Regions from separate parts of the Streptomyces sp. NPDC058619 genome, predicted to be linked through region 3. Evidence: riboswitches for the same ligand, from Rfam matches in the RefSeq annotation. Region 3 holds a riboswitch; each other region holds the start of a gene.
The links. Region 3 has a riboswitch for cyclic di-AMP ahead of ACFWTC_RS07850 (transglycosylase family protein). Riboswitches for the same ligand answer to the same signal wherever they lie in the genome.
Positions count from the first base shown of each region.

Region 1 (7,468 bases), on a different contig from region 3:
CTGTTCGCGGGCGCCGCGCAGCTCCTGCGAGAGCAGCCAGAACTCGTCCACCCCCGCCGGATCGCCGCCGGGCGGCGGTCCGGCGGGGCCGCCGCGCACCGGGCGCGCCGGGACCTCGCCGCGCTCCAGCCGGTCGGCGGCCGCCCGCAGTTCCTGCCGGCCGCGCACGCTGGAGCGGCGCAGCGCCTCGCACCGGTCCCGGACCGCCTTGGCGGAGCGATGGGCGCCGAGCATGGCCGCGGCGAGGGCGCCGACGACGAGCAGCGCACACCCGGTCAGTACGGGCCACAGCCGCGCGTCCCGCTCGCCCGTTCCCCCGCCGAGCTGGAGGGTGAAGATCACCGCGGCGGCGCCGCTGAGCCCGGCGGCGAGCGCGGGCAGGAGGGCGGCGCGGACCAGCTGGGGCCTTATCTGCCGTGCCGGACCGGTGACGGCTTGTCTCGACGGGGAGTGACGGGCGGCGCGGAGTCCGGACATCTGGGTCCTCGGTACGTGGGGCCCGGCCCCCAGCGTTCCCGGGGCCCGGTGTTGATCACCGGTTACCCACGCTAGACCGCACCGTCACACCCCGGACGGCGAGTTGGGGAACTTGGGCGGGGTGCTTCCCGCTCCCGGTGGAGCGCTCGTACGCCCGCCCGAATCCGCGGGGTCGCCCCACGTGACCCCGCGGCCGACCCGCGCCGGGCACCCGCCCCACCCCGCATCCGCCCTCCGGCCGTCGCCGTGACGCCACCCCGACCCGCGAGCCGAGGGCCACGGGCCGCCCCGGCGGGGGCCGGGGCGGCCCGTGGCCTCTCGCTCGACCCCGCTCGCTACGTCCCCACCGGCTCCTGCTTCTCCTGCCCGCCCGCAGCCGCGGTTTCCATCCGCGCCGCTTCCCCGGCCGCGCCTCCCGCCTCCGACGGAGGCACGGAGGACGGGCCGTCGACGGGACCGGCCGTCAGCCCCTGCACGACGAACGGCCTCCACCAGGGTGCGGAGGGGGCGCCGGCCGCGCCGGGCTCGAAGGGCTCGCCCGGGATGGGGAGGGCGATGGCGGCTCCCGCCTTCGCCGCTGCGGCGACGGTGCCCTCGCCCGGCTCGTCCCACGGGTGCGGGGCCAGGTTGAAGGTGCCCCAGTGGATCGGCAGCATCGTGCCGTGCGGGACGCCGCCCTGGAGGTCGAGGTGGGCCTGCATGCCCTCCTCGGGTGTCATGTGGATGTCCGGCCAGTACTCCGAGTAGGCCCCGATCTGGATCATCGTGGCGTCGAAGGGCCCGTGCGCGGCGCCGATCTCCCGGAAGCCGGGGAAGTACCCGGTGTCACCGCTGTGGTAGATCCGGTGGTCGTCGCCCGCGACCACCCAGGAGGCCCACAGGGTGTGCTGCTGGTTGCGCAGGCCGCGCCCGCAGAAGTGCCGGGCCGGGGTCGCCGTGAGCGTGAGCCCGGCGACCTCCGCGCTCTCGTTCCAGTCGAGTTCGCGCAGCCGGTCGGCCGGGACGCCCCAGCGCTCCAGGTGCGCGCCGACGCCCAGCGGAACCGCGAAGACCGTGTCCGTACCGGCCAGGCTCTTGATCGTCGGGAGGTCGAGGTGGTCGTAGTGGTCGTGCGAGATCACCACGACGTCCACGTCGCCCAGCGAGGCCAGCGGCACCGGTACCGGGTGCAGCCGCTTGGGCCCGGCGAACGGGAAGGGGGAGCACCGGTCGCCCCAGACCGGGTCGAACAGCACCCGGCGGCCGTCGATCTCGGCGAGCACGCTGGAATGGCCCATCCAGGTCACGCGCAGGCCGCTCGCGGGCGGCTTGGCCAGCTCCGCGAGGGTGGTCGGGTACACGGGGATCGGCGCGCCGGGGTTGCGGCGCAGCCGCTGCTCCTTGTGGAAGTAGATCTTGGCGAACTCCCGCATCGACCCGGACGGCCTGGTCCGGGCGCCGAGCGGGTTCTGGAAGACGCCGTCGGCGAAGTTCGGCGAGCGGCGGATGCGCTCCAGCCGGGCGCCGGACGGGTCCGCGCCGAAGGCTTCGGGCCGCAGGGCGCGCAGCCGTGGACGCAGGGGACGGGAGCCGGTCAAAGCGCCTCCTGGGAGGATGGGTCACGCGGTTCGTGGACGTCTACCCCCATCCCAACGCACACGGGCCCCGAAGGATTCCACTCCCGGCCGGGTGATCCCCGTGTCGCACGCGCCCCGGCCCCCCGCCCCTCTCCCCTACGCTCCCGCGGCCCCCGCGGCCCCCCTGCCCCCGCCCCCCTGCCCCCGCCCCGCGGCCCCCGCCGCGCCGCCGACCGCCTACAGCGGCAGCAGGTCCGGCCGCTTCGCCGCGACGTGGTCCCCGGAGGACTCCCCGCGCAGCCGGCGCCCGATCCAGGGGACGAGGTGCTCGCGGGCCCACTGGATGTTGTCCCGGGTGGTGTCCACCGAGCCGCGCGGCCGCTGCGGCGGCCACGGCTGGTCGGGGTCGGCCGGCACCTGGATCCCCAGCACCTGCGCGGCGCGCAGGGCCACGCGCGTATGTCCCTCGGGCGAGAGGTGCAGCCGGTCGCCGTCCCAGGCCCGCCGGTCCTGTACGGACCTGAGGGACCAGAGGTCGAGCACCGGGCAGTCGTACCGGTCGGCGATGGAGCGCACGTGGGCGCTGTACGTCGCCACCTTGCCGCGGAGGTGCCGCAGGACCGGCACGCCCCGGGTGTCGAAGCCGGTGGTGATCATGACCTGGCCCACGGATCCGGCGAGGTCGGCCACGGCGGCCTCGAACCGCTCCGCCACGTCGTCGGGGTCGCTGCCGGGCCGGATGATGTCGTTGCCGCCCGCGCAGAAGGTCACGAGGTCCGGCGCGAGCGCCTTGGCCCGCGGGACCTGCTCGGCCACGATCTGGTCGAGGAGCCTGCCGCGTACGGCCAGGTTCGCGTATCGGAAGTCGTGCTCGTCACGTCGATCGGCCAGGAGCACGGCGAGCCGGTCCGCCCAGCCGAGAAACGATCCCCCCGGTCCCGGGTCCCCCACACCCTCGGTGAAGCTGTCCCCGATCGCCGCGTACGAGCCGATGGTCTTGAGTGTCGTCGTCGTCGCTGCCACGAAGCACCATCCTTCACCCCTGCGGGCGACCTACGCCAACGTAAGCAGGGGTTAACGGACCGTGATCTGTACCACGCGCGATATAAGGAATAAGTACGCGTCAGGCCGGGACCCCTCGGGGTCCCGGCCTGACGCGTGTCCCTTCCCGCGGCGGATGCCGTCGGACGCTCACCGTCAGACGGTGGCGCCCTTCGAGCGGAGGTAGGCCAGCGGGTTGATGTCGGAGCCGTAGGACGGGCCCGTGCGGATCTCGAAGTGGAGGTGCGGGCCGGAGGAGTTGCCGGTGGAACCGGAGAGGCCGATGCGCTGTCCGGCGGTCACGCTCTGGCCGGCCGAGACGGACAGCGAGGAGAGGTGGCCGTACTGGGAGTACTTGCCGTCCGCGTGCCGGATGACGACCTCGTTGCCGTACGAGCCGCCCCAGCCCGCGGAGACGACGGTGCCCGCGCCGACGGCCTTGACGGTGGTGCCGGAGCTCGCGATGAAGTCGACTCCGGTGTGGTAACCCGAGGACCACATGGCGCCGCTCGCCCTGTACTGGGTGGAGACCCCGCCGCCGACGGGGGCCACGAAGCCGGCGCCGGAGGGGGCCGCCGCGCCGGTGGAGGTCTCGCCGCCCTGCGCCTTCTGCTGGGCCTTGGGCTGCGGCTTCCGGGCGGGGGCGTCCTGGTCCCCCGAGGAGGCCTTCCCGGAGACCGGGGCCTCGGCCGGCTTCTGCTTCTTCTGGACCGGCTTCTCCGCCGGAGCCGGGGCCGGAGCCGGCGCGGCGGCGCTCGGGGCGGAGGCGCCCTTCGCACCGAGCGTCAGCTTGAGGCCCGGGTGGATCAGCGAGGGGTCGGCGCCGACGGCCTCGCGGTTGTCGGCGTACAACTGCTCCCAGCCGCCGGACAGGTCGCGCTGTGCGGCGATCTTGGAGAGGTAGTCGCCGGACACGACCGTGTACACGGTCGGCGCGGCGGCCGGGGCCGCGGCGGGGGCGGCGACCGGTGCGGTCTGCAGCGCGACCGGCAGCTGCGGGGCCACGGCGGGCACGGTGGCCGGCGCGGCGGCCGGGGCTCCGGCCGCCTGGGCGCCGGCGGCGCCCATCAGCGGCAGCGCGAGGGCCGCTCCGCCGGTGCCGGCGACGGCGAAACCGCGGGAGATGGAAAGGGACTTGGGACGGCGGTGCTTACCTTTTGCGGGCATGGCGGTTTCCTCTCCGTCGCCTGCGAGGTGAGCTGTCGGGTTCGGACTGGAGATGTCCGGCCGCACACGTATGGGCACATGTACGGCTTCACCCCAAGCCGTCCCGATATGAAGACTCGGGACGGCGGCTTACCTGGTTCCCCCGCTCCTGCCGCGCGTGAATAGTCGGGTGCGGTTTTCCGGGTGGCGGCAGGATTCGGCGGTCCGCCCGGATCGATCGCGAAGGTAATCGAGTCCGGCCACAAGGAACAAGCCGCGAATTACCTGACGGAATCCCAGAGGTGAGGGATCGACGGAATTCCCGTCACCCTGCGTCCATTCCGGACCGCCAACATCCGGTCTGGCTGGGCCATTCGGCTTTCGCGATCAGGCACTCACGGTCACCGTATGATCTGGCTCACGGGCAGGCGCCCGATCTCGCCCCCGGATGCGGCAAGTTGTTGCCAAGTAGTGTAATTCGGACACCCTACGACGACGCGGAGGAGTTCACGTGACCCAGCAGATACCCCCGACCCCGCCCGGGCGGTCGCAGCCGGAGCCGGACCTGACCGGAGTGCGGAACTTCCGCGACGTGGGCGGCCTGCCGACGGCGGACGGACGGAGGGTCAGGCCGGGACGACTCTTCCGAAGCGGACATCTCGCACATGCCACAGAAACCGACACAGAGTTCCTCAACTCGCTCGGGCTCCACACCGTCTTCGACTTCCGCAACGACGCCGACCACGCCCTGGAAGGGCCGGACGTGGAGCTTCCCGGCGTGCGGAACGTCAACATCCCGCTCTCGGATCCGGCCGACGGCCGGGAGTTCTGGAAGATGGTCCGCGACGGCGATCTGGAACAGCTCCGCGGGCTCCTGGGCGACGGGAGGGGTGCGGCCAGGATGGCGCACTCGTACCGCTCGATCATCGCGAACCGCACCGCCGAGCACAGCCTGGTCCTGCACGCGCTCGCCGGGGACAGCGTCCCCGCGCTCATGCACTGTGCGGCCGGCAAGGACCGGGCCGGCCTGTCCGTCGCCGTCACCCTGCTCGCCCTGGGCGTCGAGCGCGAGGCGATCGTGGCGGACTACCTGGAGTCCAACGCCCCGCACCGGCGCTACCGGGTGCGCCGCGGCAGCGACGCCCCCGAGGCCCGCTCCCCCGAGGTGATGGAGCTGCTGTCCCCGCTGTTCGACGCCCGCGCCGCGTACCTGACGGCGGCCTTCGACACCATCGACGAGACCTGGGGCGGGGTGGAGCCCTACCTGGCCGAGGGCCTCGGGCTGGCGCCCGAGACCCTCGCCCGGCTCCGGGCGGGACTGCTGGACTGACCCGCCGCGACGGGCCGTCGGCGGTCAGCGGTTGCCGACGGCCTGCTTCACCAGCGTCCGGCCGAAGTCCCACATCAGCCCGGACCCGGCGTGCGCCTCGTCCATCACCTCGCGGAAGGCGCCGACGAACCGGTCGACATCGGCCTCGTCCACGACGAGCGGCGGGATGAGTTTGATCACTTCCAGGTGGTCGCCGGACACCTGGGTGAGGATGCGGTGCCTCTGCAGCAGCGGCACCACGACCATCTGCGCGAAGAGCCCCTTGCGGGCCGCCTGGAGCATCGTCCACCGGCTGCGCAGCCCCAGCGACGACGGCCGGCCGAACTCGATGCCGATCATCAGCCCGCGCCCCCGCACCTCGTGCAGCAGCTCGTACTCGTCCACGAGGGCCGCGAGCCGGCCGCGCAGCAGGTCGCCCATGGCCCGCGCGTTCGCGACGACCTCCTCGTCCTCCATGACGCAGAGCACCGCCAGCCCGGCCGCCATCGCCTGCGCGTTGGAACCGAAGCTCGCGGAGTGGACGAGCACCCGGTCCATGGACGAGTAGACGCGTCTGAAGATCCAGTCCTTGCCCAGGGTCGCGCCGACCGGCACGTAGCCGCCGGACAGCGCCTTGGCGACGCACACGAGGTCCGGCTCCACGCCCGGCTCGTGCTGGTACGCGTAGAAGTCACCGGTCCGTCCCAGGCCCGTCTGCACCTCGTCGGCGATCAGCAGCGCCTTGTGCCGGTGCAGCAGCTCCTGCGCGGCGAGCAGGAATCCGGGCGGGGCGGCGAGGACCCCCTTGCCCTGGATCGGCTCCACCACGAGGGCGGCCACGTCCCCGCGCCGCAGCTCCCGCTCCAGGGCCGCCAGGTCACCGAGCGCGATCTTCGTGTCGGGCAGCAGCGGCGCGAAGCCGTCCCTGAAGCCGTCCTCCCCGTTCACCGAGAGCGAGCCCGCGGTCAGCCCGTGGAAGGCGTGGTCGCAGTAGAGGACCCTGGGCCGCCCGGTGGCGTACCGGGCGAACTTCAGGGCGGTCTCCACCGCCTCGGTGCCGCTGTTGCCGAAGAAGACCCGGTCCAGGTGGGGGCTGTACGAGAGGAGCTTCTCGGCCAGCAGCCCGGGCAGCGGCTGGCAGTCGAAGCGGGTCAGGTCGGCGAGCTGGGCGTCGAGCACGTCGTGCAGCGCCCGGCGGACCACGGGGTGGTTGCGGCCCAGGCCCATCACCCCGAAGCCCGCCAGCATGTCGAGGTAGTCGTTGCCCTCGGCGTCCCAGAAGTGGGCGCCCTCGGCCCGCTCGTAGACCTTGTCGAAGCCGATGGTGTGCAGCATCCGGGGCAGCTGGTGGTTGAGGTACCGGGCGTGCAGCTCGTACCGCTCCGCGCCGCGCTCGGCCAGCAGGGCGCCGAGGTCGAAGCCCCCGCCCCGGCCGCCCTCCTCCCGCGGACCGGCGCTCATGCCGACTTGTCCCGGTTCCCACCGATCGTCTCCCGGGCCGCCCGCAGGGACTCCTTGAGGGATCCCATGGTGGCGAGGACGGCCGTGGGCTCGTAGCCGCAGTGCGCCATGCAGTTCGCGCAGCGCGGGTCCTTCCCGCGGCCGTACTTGCTCCAGTCGGTGTCGTTGATGAGCTCGCGGTACGTGGGCACGTAGCCGTCGCTCATCAGGTAGCAGGGCCGCTGCCAGCCGAAGAGCGAGTAATTCGGAATGGCCCAGGCGGTGCAGGGGAAGTCCGCCTTCCCTTCCAGGAAATCCAGGAAGAGCGGCGAATGGTTGAGCCGCCAGCGGCGCCGGTTGCCTCCGGAGAAGGCCTTCTTGAAGAGTTCCCGGGTCTGCTCGACGCCCAGGAAGTGCTCCTGGTCGGGGGCCTTCTCGTAGGCGTAGGCGGGCGAGATCATCATCTCGTCCACCTGGAGGTCGTCGTTGAGGTAGTTCA
Region 1 covers NZ_JBHXQN010000017.1:85,740-93,207, reverse strand. The annotation lists gene ACFWTC_RS18975 (ATP-binding protein) at 1-477, opposite strand, end outside; gene ACFWTC_RS18970 (MBL fold metallo-hydrolase) at 813-2,054, opposite strand; gene ACFWTC_RS18965 (SGNH/GDSL hydrolase family protein) at 2,271-3,056, opposite strand; gene ACFWTC_RS18960 (peptidoglycan DD-metalloendopeptidase family protein) at 3,231-4,241, opposite strand; cyclic di-AMP (ydaO/yuaA leader) riboswitch at 4,244-4,419, opposite strand; gene ACFWTC_RS18955 (tyrosine-protein phosphatase) at 4,732-5,550, shown strand; gene ACFWTC_RS18950 (aspartate aminotransferase family protein) at 5,575-6,990, opposite strand; gene hpnH (adenosyl-hopene transferase HpnH) at 6,987-7,468, opposite strand, start outside.
Region 1: it holds a riboswitch for cyclic di-AMP, as region 3 does, so the genes downstream of both, ACFWTC_RS18960 (peptidoglycan DD-metalloendopeptidase family protein) here and ACFWTC_RS07850 (transglycosylase family protein) in region 3, are expected to answer to the same signal.

Region 2 (7,468 bases), on a different contig from region 3:
GAGCGCGGAGGCGACCCCGCGGCCCTGGTGGGCGTCCTGGACGAGGAAGGCGACCTCGGCCTCGTCGGAGGGGCCGGTGGCGGACCGGCCGTCGGCGCCGATGCGGTCGTAGCGGACGGTGCCGATGAACTCCCCGCCGATGGTCGCCGCGAGGCCGACCCGGTCCACGTAGTCGTGGTGCGTGAAGCGGTGCACGTCCCGGTCGGAGAGCCGGGGGTAGGGGGCGAAGAAGCGGTAGTACTTCGACTCGTCCGAGACCTGTTCGTAGAAGCTGACCAGACGCGCCGCGTCCTCGGTGGTGATGGGCCTGATCCGGGCGGTGCCGCCGTCGCGCAGGACGACGTCGGCCTCCCAGTGGGCCGGGTACGCGGGGTCCGACTCGGTGGTCATGGGGCCACCTTACGGCGGGTGCCGGCGCGGCAGCGCTCGCGCGGCGCGTAGGCAGGCCGGGGCAATTCGGTGCAAGGTGGGGAGGGTCGAACGGCGGCACATCGGGGCCCAAGGTCGGTCGGAGCATTCGGGGCGTCGTGAGAGACTGGTCTAGACAACCGTAAGAACCTGAAGGGCATCACCATGGCAGAGCGCCGCGTCAACGTCGGCTGGGCCGAGGGCCTGCACGCTCGTCCCGCCTCGATCTTCGTCCGGGCGACGACCGCTTCCGGCGTCCCGGTGACCATCGCGAAGGCCGGCGGCGACCCCGTCAACGCCGCTTCCATGCTGGCGGTCCTGGGCCTGGGCGCCCAGGGCGGCGAGGAGATCGTCCTCGCCTCCGAGGCAGACGGTGCGGACGCCGCGCTGGACCGCCTCGCGAAGCTGGTGGCCGAGGGCCTCGACGAGCTCCCCGAGACCGTCTGACCCCTCGGGTTCGACCACACCCGTACACGGAAGCCGCGGCCCGCGCCCCTGGGGGACCGCGGCTTCCGCGCTCCCCTCGCGGGACGCCCGCGGCGGCGGCCCGGGACGCCGCAGGCCCGCGTGGACGGCCGGGGCACCGCCCGCCCGCGGGGACGGTCCGGACGCCGGGCTTTCACCGGGCCGGCCGGACCGCCGCGACACATACGGCTCGCCGGAATTCAGCCCGGCCAGGAATTCAGCCGCACCGCAAGAATTCGACCGCACGCCGAAATGACACCGCCCGGAATTCCGGCAGCGGCGCGCGGATACCCGTTCTTTGTATACGGCGCCTGTTAATGCCGGCCGCTCGACATGTTTACGGCAGGTTGCGAAGTCCTCACGACGGCCCGCGGCCGCGGCCGGTGCGCCGCCGAGGCGCGGTCAGCGTGCATCGCGGTCAGGGCGCGCGCCCGCTCGGCGTCCCCGCGGGCCACCGCGTCCACGATGGCGCCGTGCTCCGCCCAGGACTCCACGGGCCGGGCCGGGGCCTCCACCACGTACATCCAGGCGACCTTGTGCCGCATCTGCGTGAGCAGCGCGATCAGTCCCGGGCTGCCCGAGGCCTGGGCCAGCGTCTCGTGGAACCAGCCGCCCAGGGACCGCAGGTCCTCCCCCTGCCCCCTCCTGGCCCGTTCCTGGCCCAGCCTGACCAGCCCGCGAAGCACCTTCAGGTGGGCTTCGGTGCGCCGCCGCGCGGCCCGGGCGGCGGCGAGGGGTTCCAGCAGCATCCGCAGCTCCAGGAGGTCGGCGGCCTCCTGCTCCGTCGGCTCGGCGACGCAGGCGCCCGCGTGCCGCCGCGTGGTCACGAACCCCTCGGACTCCAGGGTCCGCAGCGCCTCGCGGACCGGGACGCGCGAGACCCCGTACCGGCGGGCGAGGACCTCTTCGGTGAGTCTGCTGCCCGGCTCGAAGACCCCGGAGACGATGTCGTCGCGAATTGCCGTGCATACCGCGTGCGCAGGAATACGCAAGACCGAACCTCCGCCTATTTCCGACTGCCGTGCCAGAGTGTGCTGCGACTCTATTGCAACACACGATAATTTCCGAGAGCGGCCGGAAAAGCGAAACATTCGCAAAAAACCCCGGCTCGTGGTGCGAGCCGGGGTCTTCGGTGAAGCGCGGGTCGTGCGCGGGGTCGTACGGGTCAGAGGCTGACGCCGTGCGAGCGCAGGTACGAGACCGGGTCGATGTCCGAGCCGTAGTCGGCGCCGGTGCGGGCCTCGAAGTGCAGGTGCGGGCCACTGGAGTTGCCGGTGGAGCCCGACAGGCCGATCTGCTGGCCCGGGGTGACCTGCTGGCCGGCGGAGACGCTCAGCGAGGACAGGTGCGCGTACTGGGTGAACGTGCCGTCGTTGTGCTTGATGATGACGTTGTTGCCGTACGCGCCGCCCCAGCCGGCCTCGACGACGGTGCCCGCGCCCACGGCGTGGACCGAGGTGCCGGAGGACGCGCGGAAGTCGATGCCGGTGTGGCTGCCGGAGGACCACATGCCGCCACCGGCGTGGTAGTGGGTGCTGATGCCGCCGCCGACGGGCGCGACGAAGGTGTTGAGGCGCTTGCGCTCCTCCTCGCGGGCCGCGCGCTCGGCCGCGTCCCGCTCCGCCTTCACCTTGGCCTCGGCGAGGCGCTTGGCCTCGGCGGCACGCTGCTTGGCGTCGGCCTCGGCCTGGGCCTGGGCGGCCGCGCGCTCGGCGGCGCGCTGCTGCGACTCGGCCTGGTCCTGGATGTCACCCGCGAGCTCGCCGCCGACGACGACCGCGTCGTACCCGGCGTCGGGGACGGAGTGCCCGGTGTTGTTGTCCGCGGCGAAGGCCGGGGCAGCGAGGGAACCGACGACGCCCGTGGTGGCGAGGGCGGCTATACCGGCGTAGCCGGCGGTCTTGCGGCTCAGACGGCTGGAACCGCGGTGCTTGCCGGAGGCGGCGGTACGACTGCCAAACGCCATGAAGAGGTTGATCCTTTCCTTCCCTCTCGCCTACCGGGTTAGCTGACGGGTTCGGAGCAGGAAGGTCTCCTACGGGCTTCCTCTTGCGAGGCGGCCCGATTCACCCCAGGGACTGATGTGGGTCCCCGGCTCCCCAGGCTCGCGCCTGACGGGGACTCGGCGATTGCTGTCCGGTGCCGCGGGTGCGGCGGGCACAACTGACGAACAGCACGGCTGACGCTAGGCGGATCATCAGCCGATCGCCAAACAGACGAGCTCTTTTGTTGCGTACGCCACACCGCATACACGCAATCTCACCACTAAATGGACAAAAGGGGCCCTGGCAGACAAGCCGCCAGAGCCCCTTGCGACGGGCGTCAGTTGGTGACGACGCTGACGTCACCGATCCCGAGCGCCCGAACCGGCCCCTCGATCTGCGACGCGTCGCCCACCAGCACCGTGACCAGCCGGTTCGCCGGGAAGGCGTTCACGACGGCCGAAGTGGCCTCCACCGTGCCGGTCTCGGCGAGCCGGGCGTACAACTGCGCCTGGTAGTCGTCCGGCAGCTCCTGTTCCACCTGGTCCGCCAGGGTGCCGGCCACCGAGGCGGCCGTCTCGAACTTCAGCGGCGCCACGCCCACCAAGTTCTGCACCGCGACGTCCCGTTCTGCGTCGGTCAGCCCGCCCTCCGCGAGGGTGCGCAGCACCTTCCAGAGGTCCTCGAGCGCCGGGCCGGTGTGCGGCGTGTCCACCGAGCCGCTGATGGCCAGCATCGAGGCGCCCTTGCCGTCGGCGGTGGACCGCAGTACCTGGCCGAAGGCGCGCACGCCGTACGTGTACCCCTTCTCCTCGCGCAGCACCTTGTCCAGGCGGGAGGTCAGGGTGCCGCCCAGGCAGTACGTGCCGAGCACCTGTGGCGCCCAGACGCGGTCGTGCCGGTCCGGTCCGATGCGGCCGATCAGCAGCTGCGTCTGGACCGCGCCGGGCCGGTCCACGATGACGACGCGGCCGGTGTCGTCGGCGGTCACCGGCGGCACGGGCCGGGGCTCGGCGGAGTTGCCCGTCCAGGTGCCCAGGGTGTCGGCCAGGACGGCGTCCAGGTCGATCCCGGTCAGGTCGCCGACGACGACCGCGGTGGCCGTGGCGGGGCGTACGTGGGCCTCGTAGAAGGCGCGTACGGCCGCGGAGTCGATCCGGGCCACCGTCTCCTCGGAGCCCTGGCGCGGGCGGGACATCCGCAGGGAGGCCGGGAAGAGCTCCTTGGAGAGCTGCATGGCGGCGCGGCGCTGCGGGTTGGCCAGCTCGTGCGGGATCTCGTCGAGCCGGTTGCGCACCAGGCGGTCGACCTCGGCGTCGGCGAACGCGGGCGCGCGCAGCGCCTCGGCGAGCAGGCCGAGCGCCTTGTGCAGGCGCGAGGCGGGGACCTCCAGGGAGACCCGCAGGCCCGGGTGGTCCGCGTGGGCGTCGAGGGTGGCCCCGCAACGCTCCAGTTCGGCCGAGAACTCCTCGGCGGAGTGCTTGTCTGTGCCCTCGGACAGCGCGCGCGCCATGATCGTCGCAACGCCGTCCAGGCCCCCGGGCTCCGCGTCGAGCGGGGCGGCGAGGTTGACCTCGACCGCGATCACCTGCTGGCCCGGGCGGTGGCAGCGCAGCAGCGTCAGCCTGTTGGACAGCCGGCCGCGCTCGGGGGCCGGGAAGGCCCACGGCTGCGGCTCGCCGGCCTCGGGGCGCGGGTGGAAGGTCATCGTGACGGCTGCGGTGTCGGCTGCGGTGTCGCTCACTGTTCCGCCCCCTCGTTCTCGTCGGACTCGTCGTTCTCGTCGGCCCCGTCGGCGTCCGCCGCGAGCGGCTCGTAGACGAGCACCGCGCGGTTGTCCGGGCGCAGCCGGGCCGCGGCCACGGCCTGGACCTCCTCGGCGGTGACGTCGAGGACGCGCCGCACGGCGGTCAGCGCCAGCTGCGGGTCACCGAACAGCACCGCGAAGCGGCACAGTTCGTCGGCGCGGCCGGACACCGTGCTCAGCCGGTCCAGCCACTCGCGCTCCAGCTGGGCCTGGGCGCGCTCCATCTCCTCGGCCGTCGGGCCCTCGGCGGCGAACCGCGCGAGCTCCTCGTCCACGGCCGCCTCGATGGCGGGCACCTCGACCCCGCCGGACGTCTTCACGTCCAGCCAGCCCAGCGAGGGGGCGCCGGCCAGGCGCAGCAGGCCGAAGCCGGCCGCGACGGCCGTCTGGTCGCGGCGTACCAGGCGGTTGTGGAGCCGCGAGGACTCGCCGCCGCCCAGCACGGTCAGCGCCACGTCGGCGGCGTCGCACTCGCGGGTGCCGTCGTGCGGGAGCCGGTAGGCGGCCATCAGGGCGCGCGCCGGCACCTCCTCGACGATCTCCTCGCGGAGCTCCTGACCGATGACGTCCGGCAGCGTGCCGTCGCGCGGCGGCTGCTTGCCGTCGTGGCTCGGGATGGTGCCGAAGTACTTCTCGATCCAGGCGAGCGTGCGCTCGGGATCGATGTCGCCGACGACCGAGAGCACCGCGTTGTTGGGCGCGTAGTACGTGCGGAAGAAGTGGCGCGCGTCCTCCAGGGAGGCGGCGTCGAGGTCGGCCATGGAGCCGATCGGGGTGTGGTGGTACGGGTGGCCCTCGGGGTACGCGAGGGCGGTCAGCCGCTCGAACGCCGTGCCGTACGGGACGTTGTCGTAGCGCTGGCGGCGCTCGTTCTTGACGACGTCGCGCTGGTTCTCCATGGACTCGTCGTCCAGGGCGGCCAGCAGCGAGCCCATCCGGTCCGCCTCCAGCCAGAGCGCGAGCTCCAGCTGGTGGGTCGGCATCGTCTCGAAGTAGTTCGTGCGCTCGAAACTGGTGGTGCCGTTGAGGGAGCCGCCGGCCCCCTGGACGAGCTCGAAGTGGCCGTTGCCGGGTACGCTCGCCGAGCCCTGGAACATCAGGTGCTCGAAGAGGTGAGCCAGACCGGTACGCCCCTTGACTTCGTGGCGCGAGCCCACGTCGTACCAGAGGCAGACCGCGGCGACCGGGGTCAGGTGGTCCTCGGAGAGCACCACGCGCAGGCCGTTGGCCAGCCGGTGCTCGGTCGCTGTCAGGCCGCCGGAGCCGGCCTGAGCTGTGGCCGTGTGACCCATGGGCATGTGGTCCCTTCGATCGCGATGTAGAGATTTCTGTCAGACCTGCCACTGTATGCAAGCGCGTCGGCCGCCGGAGAAGTTCCCGGGTCACACCTGGGTCGGAGTCGGCGTTGTCGGTGCCTCGGGCCACAATGGTCCGCGTCAGACCCCCTCAGCACATCTCTTTTCTTGGTTAAGGAGCCGCGCAGCGATGGCCCGCCGCAGCACGAAGACCCCGCCGCCGGAGGATTTCGAGGAGAAGATCCTCGACATCGACGTCGTCGACGAAATGCAGGGCTCCTTCCTCGAGTACGCGTACTCGGTGATCTACTCCCGCGCCCTGCCCGACGCCCGGGACGGCATGAAGCCGGTCCACCGGCGCATCGTCTACCAGATGAACGAGATGGGCCTGCGCCCCGACCGGGGGTACGTCAAGTGCGCCCGCGTCGTGGGCGAGGTCATGGGCAAGCTCCACCCGCACGGAGACGCGTCGATCTACGACGCCCTCGTGCGCATGGCCCAGCCCTTCTCGATGCGGCTGCCGCTGGTCGACGGCCACGGCAACTTCGGTTCCCTCGGCAACGACGACCCGCCGGCCGCGATGCGTTACACCGAGTGCAAGATGGCCGACGCCACGTCACTGATGACGGAGTCGATCGACGAGGACACCGTCGATTTCACCGCCAACTACGACGGCCAGGAGCGGGAGCCGGTGGCACTGCCCGCCGCGTACCCCAACCTGCTGGTCAACGGCGCGTCCGGGATCGCGGTCGGCATGGCCACCAACATGCCCCCGCACAACCTGGGCGAGGTCATCGCCGCCGCCCGCCACCTGATCCGCCACCCGGGGGCGGACCTGGAGGCGCTGATGCGCTTCGTACCGGGTCCCGACCTGCCCACGGGCGGCCGGATCGTCGGCCTGGCGGGCATCAAGGACGCCTACGAGAACGGCCGCGGCACCTTCAAGATCCGCGCGACGGTGGCCGTGGAGAACGTGACGGCGCGCCGCAAGGGCCTGGTCGTCACGGAACTGCCCTTCGCGGTGGGCCCCGAGAAGGTCATCGCGAAGATCAAGGACCTGGTCGGCTCGAAGAAGCTCCAGGGCATCGCCGACGTCAAGGACCTCACCGACCGCTCGCACGGCCTGCGCCTGGTGATCGAGATCAAGAACGGCTTCCACCCGGAGGCCGTGCTGGAGCAGCTGTACAAGCTGACGCCGATGGAGGAGTCCTTCGGCATCAACAACGTGGCGCTGGTGGACGGTCAGCCGCTGACGCTGGGCCTCAAGGAGCTGCTGGAGGTCTACCTCGACCACCGCTTCGAGGTCGTCCGGCGGCGCAGCGAGTTCCGCCGCACCAAGCGGCGCGACCGGCTGCACCTGGTCGAGGGCCTGCTGGTGGCCCTCATCGACATCGACGAGGTCATCCGGCTCATCCGGGACAGCGAGAACTCCGCGCAGGCCAAGGCGCGGCTGATGGAGCGGTTCTCGCTGAGCGAGATCCAGACCCAGTACATCCTGGACACGCCGCTGC
Region 2 covers NZ_JBHXQN010000066.1:1,186-8,653, reverse strand. The annotation lists gene ACFWTC_RS34010 (GNAT family N-acetyltransferase) at 1-390, opposite strand, end outside; gene ACFWTC_RS34005 (HPr family phosphocarrier protein) at 574-855, shown strand; gene ACFWTC_RS34000 (GntR family transcriptional regulator) at 1,188-1,865, opposite strand; gene ACFWTC_RS33995 (M23 family metallopeptidase) at 2,039-2,839, opposite strand; cyclic di-AMP (ydaO/yuaA leader) riboswitch at 2,852-3,011, opposite strand; gene ACFWTC_RS33990 (M16 family metallopeptidase) at 3,196-4,563, opposite strand; gene ACFWTC_RS33985 (M16 family metallopeptidase) at 4,596-5,960, opposite strand; gene ACFWTC_RS33980 (DNA topoisomerase (ATP-hydrolyzing) subunit A) at 6,148-7,468, shown strand, end outside.
Region 2: it holds a riboswitch for cyclic di-AMP, as region 3 does, so the genes downstream of both, ACFWTC_RS33995 (M23 family metallopeptidase) here and ACFWTC_RS07850 (transglycosylase family protein) in region 3, are expected to answer to the same signal.

Region 3 (7,468 bases):
AGCGCGATCGCGGCGACCGTGGTCACCGAGCCGGCCAGGCCCACCAGGGTGCGCGCCTCCTCCAGCGGGACCGTCGCGGCGGCCTGGTCCAGCGCCGCCTCGATGTCGGCCCGTACCGCCGCCACCTGCTCCCGCGTCGGCGGGTCGGTGACCCGGCCGTCCACCACCAGGTGGCGTTCGGTCATCCGGACGCAGCCGACGTCCACGGAAGCGGCGGCCCGCACCCGGTCGTCGCCGACCACGAACTCGGTCGAGCCGCCGCCGATGTCCACCACCAGGTACGGCGTGGCCAGGTCGTCCCGCCCGGTGAGCTCCTTCGTGGCTCCGGTGAAGGAGAACTCCGCCTCCTGGTCGCCGGAGATCACCTCGGGCTCGACGCCGATGGTCTCCAGCACGCCCCGGACGAAGTCGTCCCGGTTCTCGGCGTCCCGGGAGGCCGAGGTGGCCACGAAGCGCACGCGCTCCGCCCCGAGCTCCTTGATGACCGCGGCGTACTCGCGGCAGGCCGCGAAGGTGCGCTCCAGGGCCTCGGGGGCGAGCCGCCCGGTCCGGTCCACGCCCTGCCCCAGCCGGACGACGGTCATCCGCCGGTCCAGCTCGACCAGCTCGCCGGTGGCCGGGTCGACGTCGGCGACCAGCAGGCGGATGGAGTTCGTACCGCAGTCGACGGCGGCGACCCGGGTCACGGGGACTCCTCCCCGGCCTTCCGCTCCCCGCACGGGGTGACGCAGGCGCCCTTGGCCCACCACTCCGGCAGCATCGCGAGGGCCTCGTCGCCGAACGGGTTCACGCCCGGGCCGGCGGCCAGGGAGTGCCCGACCAGGACGTGCAGGCACTTCACGCGGTCCGGCATCCCGCCGGCGCTCGGGAAGTCCCGGAGCACGTCGATGGCGTCGCGGCGGCGGATGTAGTCCTCGTGCGCGGCCTGGTAGGCGGCGGCGAGCTCCGGGTCCTCCGCGAGCCGGGCCTGCATCTCCTTCATGACGCCGTTGGCCTCCAGCGTGCCGATCGCGGAGGCCGCGCGCGGGCACGTCAGGTAGTACAGCGTCGGGAAGGGGGTGCCGTCGGGGAGCCGCGGGGCGGTCTCCACCACGTCCGGCTGGCCGCAGGGGCAGCGGTGCGCGATGGCGCGCAGCCCGCGCGGCGGGCGGCCGAGCTGCTGCTCGAACGCCTCGATGTCCGCGTCGGTCGGCTCGGTCCGGTCGGTCTGGGGCGGGGGCGTCTGCATGCCTGGAGGAAGTCTCTTCGTTCGCGGTTCGTTGACGGGTGGTGCTGGCCGGTCAGTCGCCGGGCCGGTCGGCCTTGTCGACGCCGTCCCAGACGTTCGAGTACCAGGGCCGGTCGGAGCCTGCCTGGCCGGTCCGGGGCCGTTCGCGGCCTGCGGCGCCGGGGTCGCTCATGATGTAGCCGATCTCCCCCGGGCGCAGGAAGTGCAGGTGCTTGCGCGCCTGCTGCTCCGCGTACGCGTCGTCCTGCCAGCGGGCCTTCTCGTCGCGGAGCCGTTCCAGGCGGAGCCGCGCGGAGACGGCCGCCTTCTGCTGCTCCGCGATCTCCGAGCGCTGGGACACGTACTGGCGCATCGGATACGCGAGGGCGACGACCAGGGTACAGAGGACCAGTACCAGCAGTGCGGCCCGGCCGGTGAGCCGGCTGCGGCGGACCTGGCGGCGCGACTGCGAGCGGTAGACGTGGGCCGCGGTCCGCTCGCCGAGCTGCTTGAGCCTGGTCGCGGTGGAGAAGGTGGAGAACCGATCCCGGTTCCCGGCCATTGATCCCGCCTCCCCTATATACGCACTACGCAATACGTCCCCGCACACGGTACGGGACCGAGTGCGGGGACGTACGGAGGCGGGCGCCGCAAAAAGCGGGGGCGGCGGTCAGCCCCGGCCGCGCGGATCAGTTCGCGGGGCGGAAGCGCGGGAAGGCGGAGCGGCCCGCGTACACGGCGGCGTCGTCGAGGATCTCCTCGATGCGCAGCAGCTGGTTGTACTTGGCGACGCGGTCCGAGCGGGCCGGGGCGCCGGTCTTGATCTGGCCGCAGTTCACGGCGACGGCGAGGTCGGCGATGGTGACGTCCTCGGTCTCGCCGGAGCGGTGCGACATCATGCACTTGAAGCCGTTGCGCTGGGCCATCTCGACGGCGTCGAGGGTCTCGGTCAGCGAACCGATCTGGTTCACCTTCACGAGCAGGGCGTTCGCGGAGCCCTCTTCGATGCCGCGGGCCAGGCGCTCCGGGTTGGTGACGAAGAGGTCGTCGCCGACGATCTGGACCTTGGAGCCCAGGCGGTCGGTGAGGGTCTTCCAGCCGGCCCAGTCGTCCTCGTACAGCGGGTCCTCGATGGAGACCATCGGGTATGCGGAGACGAGCTCCTCGTAGTACTCGGTCATCTCGGCGGCCGAGCGGGACTGGCCCTCGAACTCGTACTTGCCGTCCTTGTAGAACTCGGACGCGGCGACGTCGAGCGCGAGCGCGATGTCCTTGCCCGGGACGTAGCCGGCCTGCTTGATGGCCTCGACGATGAGGTCGAGCGCGGCGCGGTTGGACTCCAGGTTCGGGGCGAAGCCGCCCTCGTCACCGAGGCCGGTGGACAGACCCTTGGTGTGGAGCACCTTCTTGAGGGTGTGGTAGACCTCGGCGCCCCAGCGCAGCGCCTCGGAGAAGGACTCCGCGCCGATCGGGGCGATCATGAACTCCTGGATGTCCACGTTGGAGTCGGCGTGCGACCCGCCGTTGAGGATGTTCATCATCGGGACGGGCAGCAGGTGCGCGTTCGGACCGCCGAGGTAGCGGAAGAGCGGCAGGTCCGAGGCTTCGGACGCGGCGTGCGCGACGGCGAGGGACACGCCGAGGATGGCGTTGGCGCCGAGGGAGCCCTTGTTGTCGGTGGCGTCCAGGTCGAACATGGCCTGGTCGATCAGGCGCTGCTCGGTGGCGTCGTAGCCGACGAGCTCCGGGCCGATCTGCTCGATGACGGCGAGGACGGCCTTCTCGACACCCTTGCCGAAGTAACGGTTGGGGTCACCGTCACGGAGCTCGATGGCCTCGAATGCACCGGTGGAAGCGCCGGACGGGACGGCAGCACGGCCGGTGCTGCCATCGTCGAGGCCCACCTCGACCTCGACCGTGGGATTGCCTCGGGAGTCCAGGATTTCCCGGGCTACGACGACGTCGATGGACGGCACGAGCATCTCCTTCTGGGATGTGACGCTGGGTGTGCGGTGGCGTGTCAGGCCGTGGGATGGCCTTGCCGCCTAGAGCCTAACCGGCTCCGGGCGCGAGGCCGGACGACCGCCCGGGTCCTGGGACGAAAAAGGGCCCGAATACCCCTCTTCCAGGACATAGGTCTCGCGATCGGCACGCCGTCAGCGCACACGACACCGCCCGGCGCGCGGAGGGAGGCGCGCCGGGCGATGGGGACCCTGCGTGGTTCAGCGGGTGGAGCGCGGGGGCTCCGGCGGCGGTTGCCGCGGGGTTCAGCTGAGCTTGAGCTTCTGGCCCGGGAAGATCAGGTCGGCGTCCGGGACGATGTCCTTGTTGAGCTCGAAGACCTTCTCCCAGCCGCCCTGGACGTTGTTGGCCTCGGCGATGGTGCCCAGCGTGTCACCGGACTTGACCTCGTACGAGCCGTTGCCGGTCTTCGGGGCCTGGGCCTTCGGCTTGGCGACCGGGGCCGGGGCCTCGGAGCGCTCGGAGCGCGTCGTCGGGGCCTGGGACCGCTTGGTCTCGACCTTCGGCGCGGTCTTCTTGGTCTCGGTCTTCTTGGTCTCGGTCTTCTTGTTCTGCTTCGGGGTCTGCGTCGAGCCGCCACCGGTGTAGGAGGAGTTCGACAGGCCCACGCCGCAGGACGGCCAGGCGCCCTTGCCCTGGCCCTTGAGGACCTTCTCCGCGATGGCTATCTGCTGCGACTTCGTGGCCTGGTTGGCCTGGGCGGCGTACGTCTTGCCACCGAACGCGGCCCACGTGGAGGACGAGAACTGCAGGCCGCCGTAGTAACCGTTGCCCGTGTTGATGGCCCAGTTGCCGCCCGCCTCGCACTGCGCGACCTTGTCCCATTCGGACGCGGTGGCGGCGCTGGCGGTGCCGGCGGCCATCAGGGGGGCGGCCACGGCCACACCGGCGACACCGGCGAGCGTGACGAGACGGACGGCCTTGGAACCGCGGCGGTGCTTGCCCTTGCCGGAAAGCAGCATGGAGTTTCTCCTCACCGACGCCTACGAGGTGAGCTGTCGGGTTCGGGCGAGTGAGTTGCCCGGCCGTGCGACCTTGCGCACGTCTTAACCCCTAGCCGGTGGCGTGACCGTCTCTCAACGGCCGCTCCCGGCGCCTACCTTGGTTCCCCCGCTCCTGCCTTCGGCGCTTGCGCGACGACTGTTCCCCCCGTCCGCCGGCAGGATTCGGCGATGCGGTCGAAGGAGCCCGCGGTGGCGAGCGATTCAGAAGGTAGACGGCTCCCTCCCCGATGTTCAACGAGCGACATCGGGGAGAAACGCCCCTACTTGCGTCCCTCCCGGGAGCGTTTGCGCAGGTGAGGACGGGGTTTGCGCGAGCTCCGGGGCGGGACACGCCAGTTGATGGGAAGAGACACATGTCTCACTTACAGAAAACGGACAATCAATCCTTTAACGGGTGCCCGAAGTGCCCCTATTTCGCGCTTAGATCCAGGTTCTGGCCGGGCTTGATCAGGTTGGCGTCCTCGCCGATGACCTGCTCGTTGGCGGCGTAGAGCGCGTTCCAGCCGCCCTTGAGTCCGTTGGCGTCCGCGATGGCGGTCAGGCTGTCGCCCGACTTCACGGTGTACGAGGGCTCCGACGCGGCGTCAGACGCCCCGAGCGCCTCGACATCGGGCGTTCCGCGGTGCTTGCCGTTCCCCTCCGCCGGAAGGGCGGGCGGGACCGACGGGTCGGTGGAGGCGCCCCGAGTGGTCTGGGGCGTCGGACCGGTGGACGCGCCGGGAGCGGGGCTCGTCGGCGCACCCGGGGCGGCCGGGGCCGTCGGGTCGGCCGGGGCGGTCGGCGCGGTGGGGTCGACGGGGGCCGTCGGGTCCACCGGGGCCGTCGGGTCGGCGGGGGTCGTGCCCGGGCCGCCGGGCGTCACGGGGGCCGTCGGGGCGGCCGGGGCCGTCGTCGGGTCGTCCGGCGCCGGCATGACGGGAAGTCCGCCGGGCGGCGCGAGCGGGCCGTCGGGGATGGTGAACGCCGGGGTGCCCGACGGGGTCGGGGTCGGCGCCCCGAAGTCCCTGGCGGGGTCGGATCCGTGGACGGGCACCTCGGCGTCCGGGCGGTTCGGCGTAGGCGACGCGGACCCGGCGGGGCCGGGCAGGCCGGGGTCCACCTCCGCGGCGGGGCTCTGCCGGGTCAGCCCGGCGGAGGCCCCGCACAGCGGCCACGCCTCGGGACCCTGGGAGGCCAGCACCCGCTCGGCGACGGCGATCTGCTGGGACCGGCTCGCGAGGTCGGGCCGCTCGGCGAAGTCGAGTCCGCCGGCGCCGCGCCACTGGTCCTGGGTGAACTGCAGCCCGCCGTACGCGCCGCCGCCGGAGTTGGCGCTCCAGCTCCCGCCGCTCTCGCACTCGGCGACCCTGTCCCACGTGGAGGTGTCGGCGGCCGTGGCGTTGGTGGCCGCGAGCAGCGGCAGGGCCAGCGCTGAGCCAGTGACTCCGGCTGTGACTACCAGCGCGGGGACCTGGCGGGGGCGTCTGTGGCGGCCGTTCCCGGAACGCATGTAGGTGCACCTTTCGCATAACGGCGGGGTAACGGCAGAACTTAGCGGCCTTTGCGCGATTGTCACAAGTTCCGACCGCAGCCGACTATGCGTCAGGTGTTCCTCCGATGTTTGGGGCTGCGAAGCGGACGGGAAGCGTGCGCAGGCCACGCATGATCAGTCCGCCGCGCCAGCGCAGCTCCTCGGGCGGAACGGCGAGTTCCAGGTCCGGCAGACGCGTCAGCAAAGTCGCAAGCGCGGTCTGACCCTCCAGCCGGGCGAGCGGAGCACCCAGGCAGTAGTGGATGCCGTGCCCGTATCCGAGGTGCTGGTTGTCGGTGCGCGAGAGGTCGAGCGCGTCCGGGTCGGCGAAGCGGTCGGGGTCCCGGTCGGCGGCCGCCAGGACGACCAGTACCGGGTCCCCGGCCTCCACCGGCCGGCCTCCGAGGGTCAGCGCCTCGGTGGCGAACCGCCAGGTGGCGAGCTCCACGGGCCCGTCGTAGCGCAGCAGCTCCTCGACGCCGGTCTCCAGCAGGCCGCGCTCCCCGGCGGCGAGGGAGCGCTGGAGGCGCTCGCGCTGGTCCGGGTTCATGAAGAGGGAGTGGACGCCGTTGCCGATGAGGTTCACGGTCGTCTCGAAGCCGGCGAACAGCAGGATGAAGGCCATCGCGGTGGCCTCACCCTCCGTCAGGTGGTCCCCGTGGTCGCTCGCCCGGATCAGGTCGGAGATCAGATCGTCGCCCAGATCGTCCCTTTTACGGTGGATGAGCTCGCCGAGGTACGTGCGCATCTGCTTGACCGCACGCCCCACGCCGCCGCGCGGGCCCCCGCCGTGCCGGATCATCATCCCGGCCCAGTCGCGGAAGTCGTCCTGGTCCTCGCGCGGGACCCCGAGCATCTCGCAGATGGCGTAGATGGGGAGCGGGAAGGCGAACTCGTGGATGAGGTCGGCCTCCCCCGTCGCGGCGCCCCGGGACTTCTCCACGATCCGGTCGATGAGGTGGTCGGTGAGCTCCTGCACGCGCGGGGCGAACTCGGCCACCCTGCGCGGGGTGAACGCCTTCGACACCAGCCGCCGCAGCCGGGTGTGGTCCGGCGGGTCGATGTTGAGCAGGTGCGTCATCAGCTCGGCCTTGCGCTCGCCCGGAATGCCCGTCTTGCCCTTGGCGTGGGGGGATTCCGCGTGGTGCGCCGGGTTCTTGCTGAGCCGCTGGTCGGCGAGGGCCTGGCGGGCGTCGGCGTAGCGGGTGACCAACCAGGCCTCGACTCCGCTGGGGAGCGTGGTGCGGTGCACCGGGGAGTGCTCGCGCAGCCAGGCGTAGGCCGGGTACGGATCGGTCGCGAACTCCCAGTCGAACAGGGTCGGGCCCTGGGCGGGCGGGGTCTCGGCTGGCGTTGCGGGGGTCTGCTCATGCACCCGACGACCGTATCCCGCGTTCACCCGCCACCCCATATGGGCGCTTCGTCGCGGCTGTCCGTAGATCCGCCATCACTTGACCTCAGGTGCGCGGACATTCCTACTTTCGGTTTTGTGGACGTGAGGATCTTGAAGAGCAGTTTCGCGGTGGTGGAGAGAAGGGCCGAGCACGCGGTCAAGTTCTTCTACTCCCACCTGTTCTGGCACAACCCCGGGATCCGCGCGCTCTTCCCCGCGTCCGCCGAGGACATGGAACGCCAACGGGACCGGCTCTTCGCCGCGCTCACGCACGTCGTCGCCGAGCTGGAGAGCGAGGCCCTCCTCCCCTACCTCCGCGACCTCGGACGCGA
Region 3 covers NZ_JBHXQN010000005.1:193,749-201,216, reverse strand. The annotation lists gene ACFWTC_RS07870 (exopolyphosphatase) at 1-686, opposite strand, end outside; gene ACFWTC_RS07865 (DUF501 domain-containing protein) at 683-1,228, opposite strand; gene ACFWTC_RS07860 (septum formation initiator family protein) at 1,281-1,769, opposite strand; gene eno (phosphopyruvate hydratase) at 1,897-3,189, opposite strand; gene ACFWTC_RS07850 (transglycosylase family protein) at 3,475-4,191, opposite strand; cyclic di-AMP (ydaO/yuaA leader) riboswitch at 4,195-4,367, opposite strand; gene ACFWTC_RS07845 (transglycosylase family protein) at 4,643-5,722, opposite strand; gene ACFWTC_RS07840 (cytochrome P450) at 5,808-7,118, opposite strand; gene ACFWTC_RS07835 (globin domain-containing protein) at 7,239-7,468, shown strand, end outside.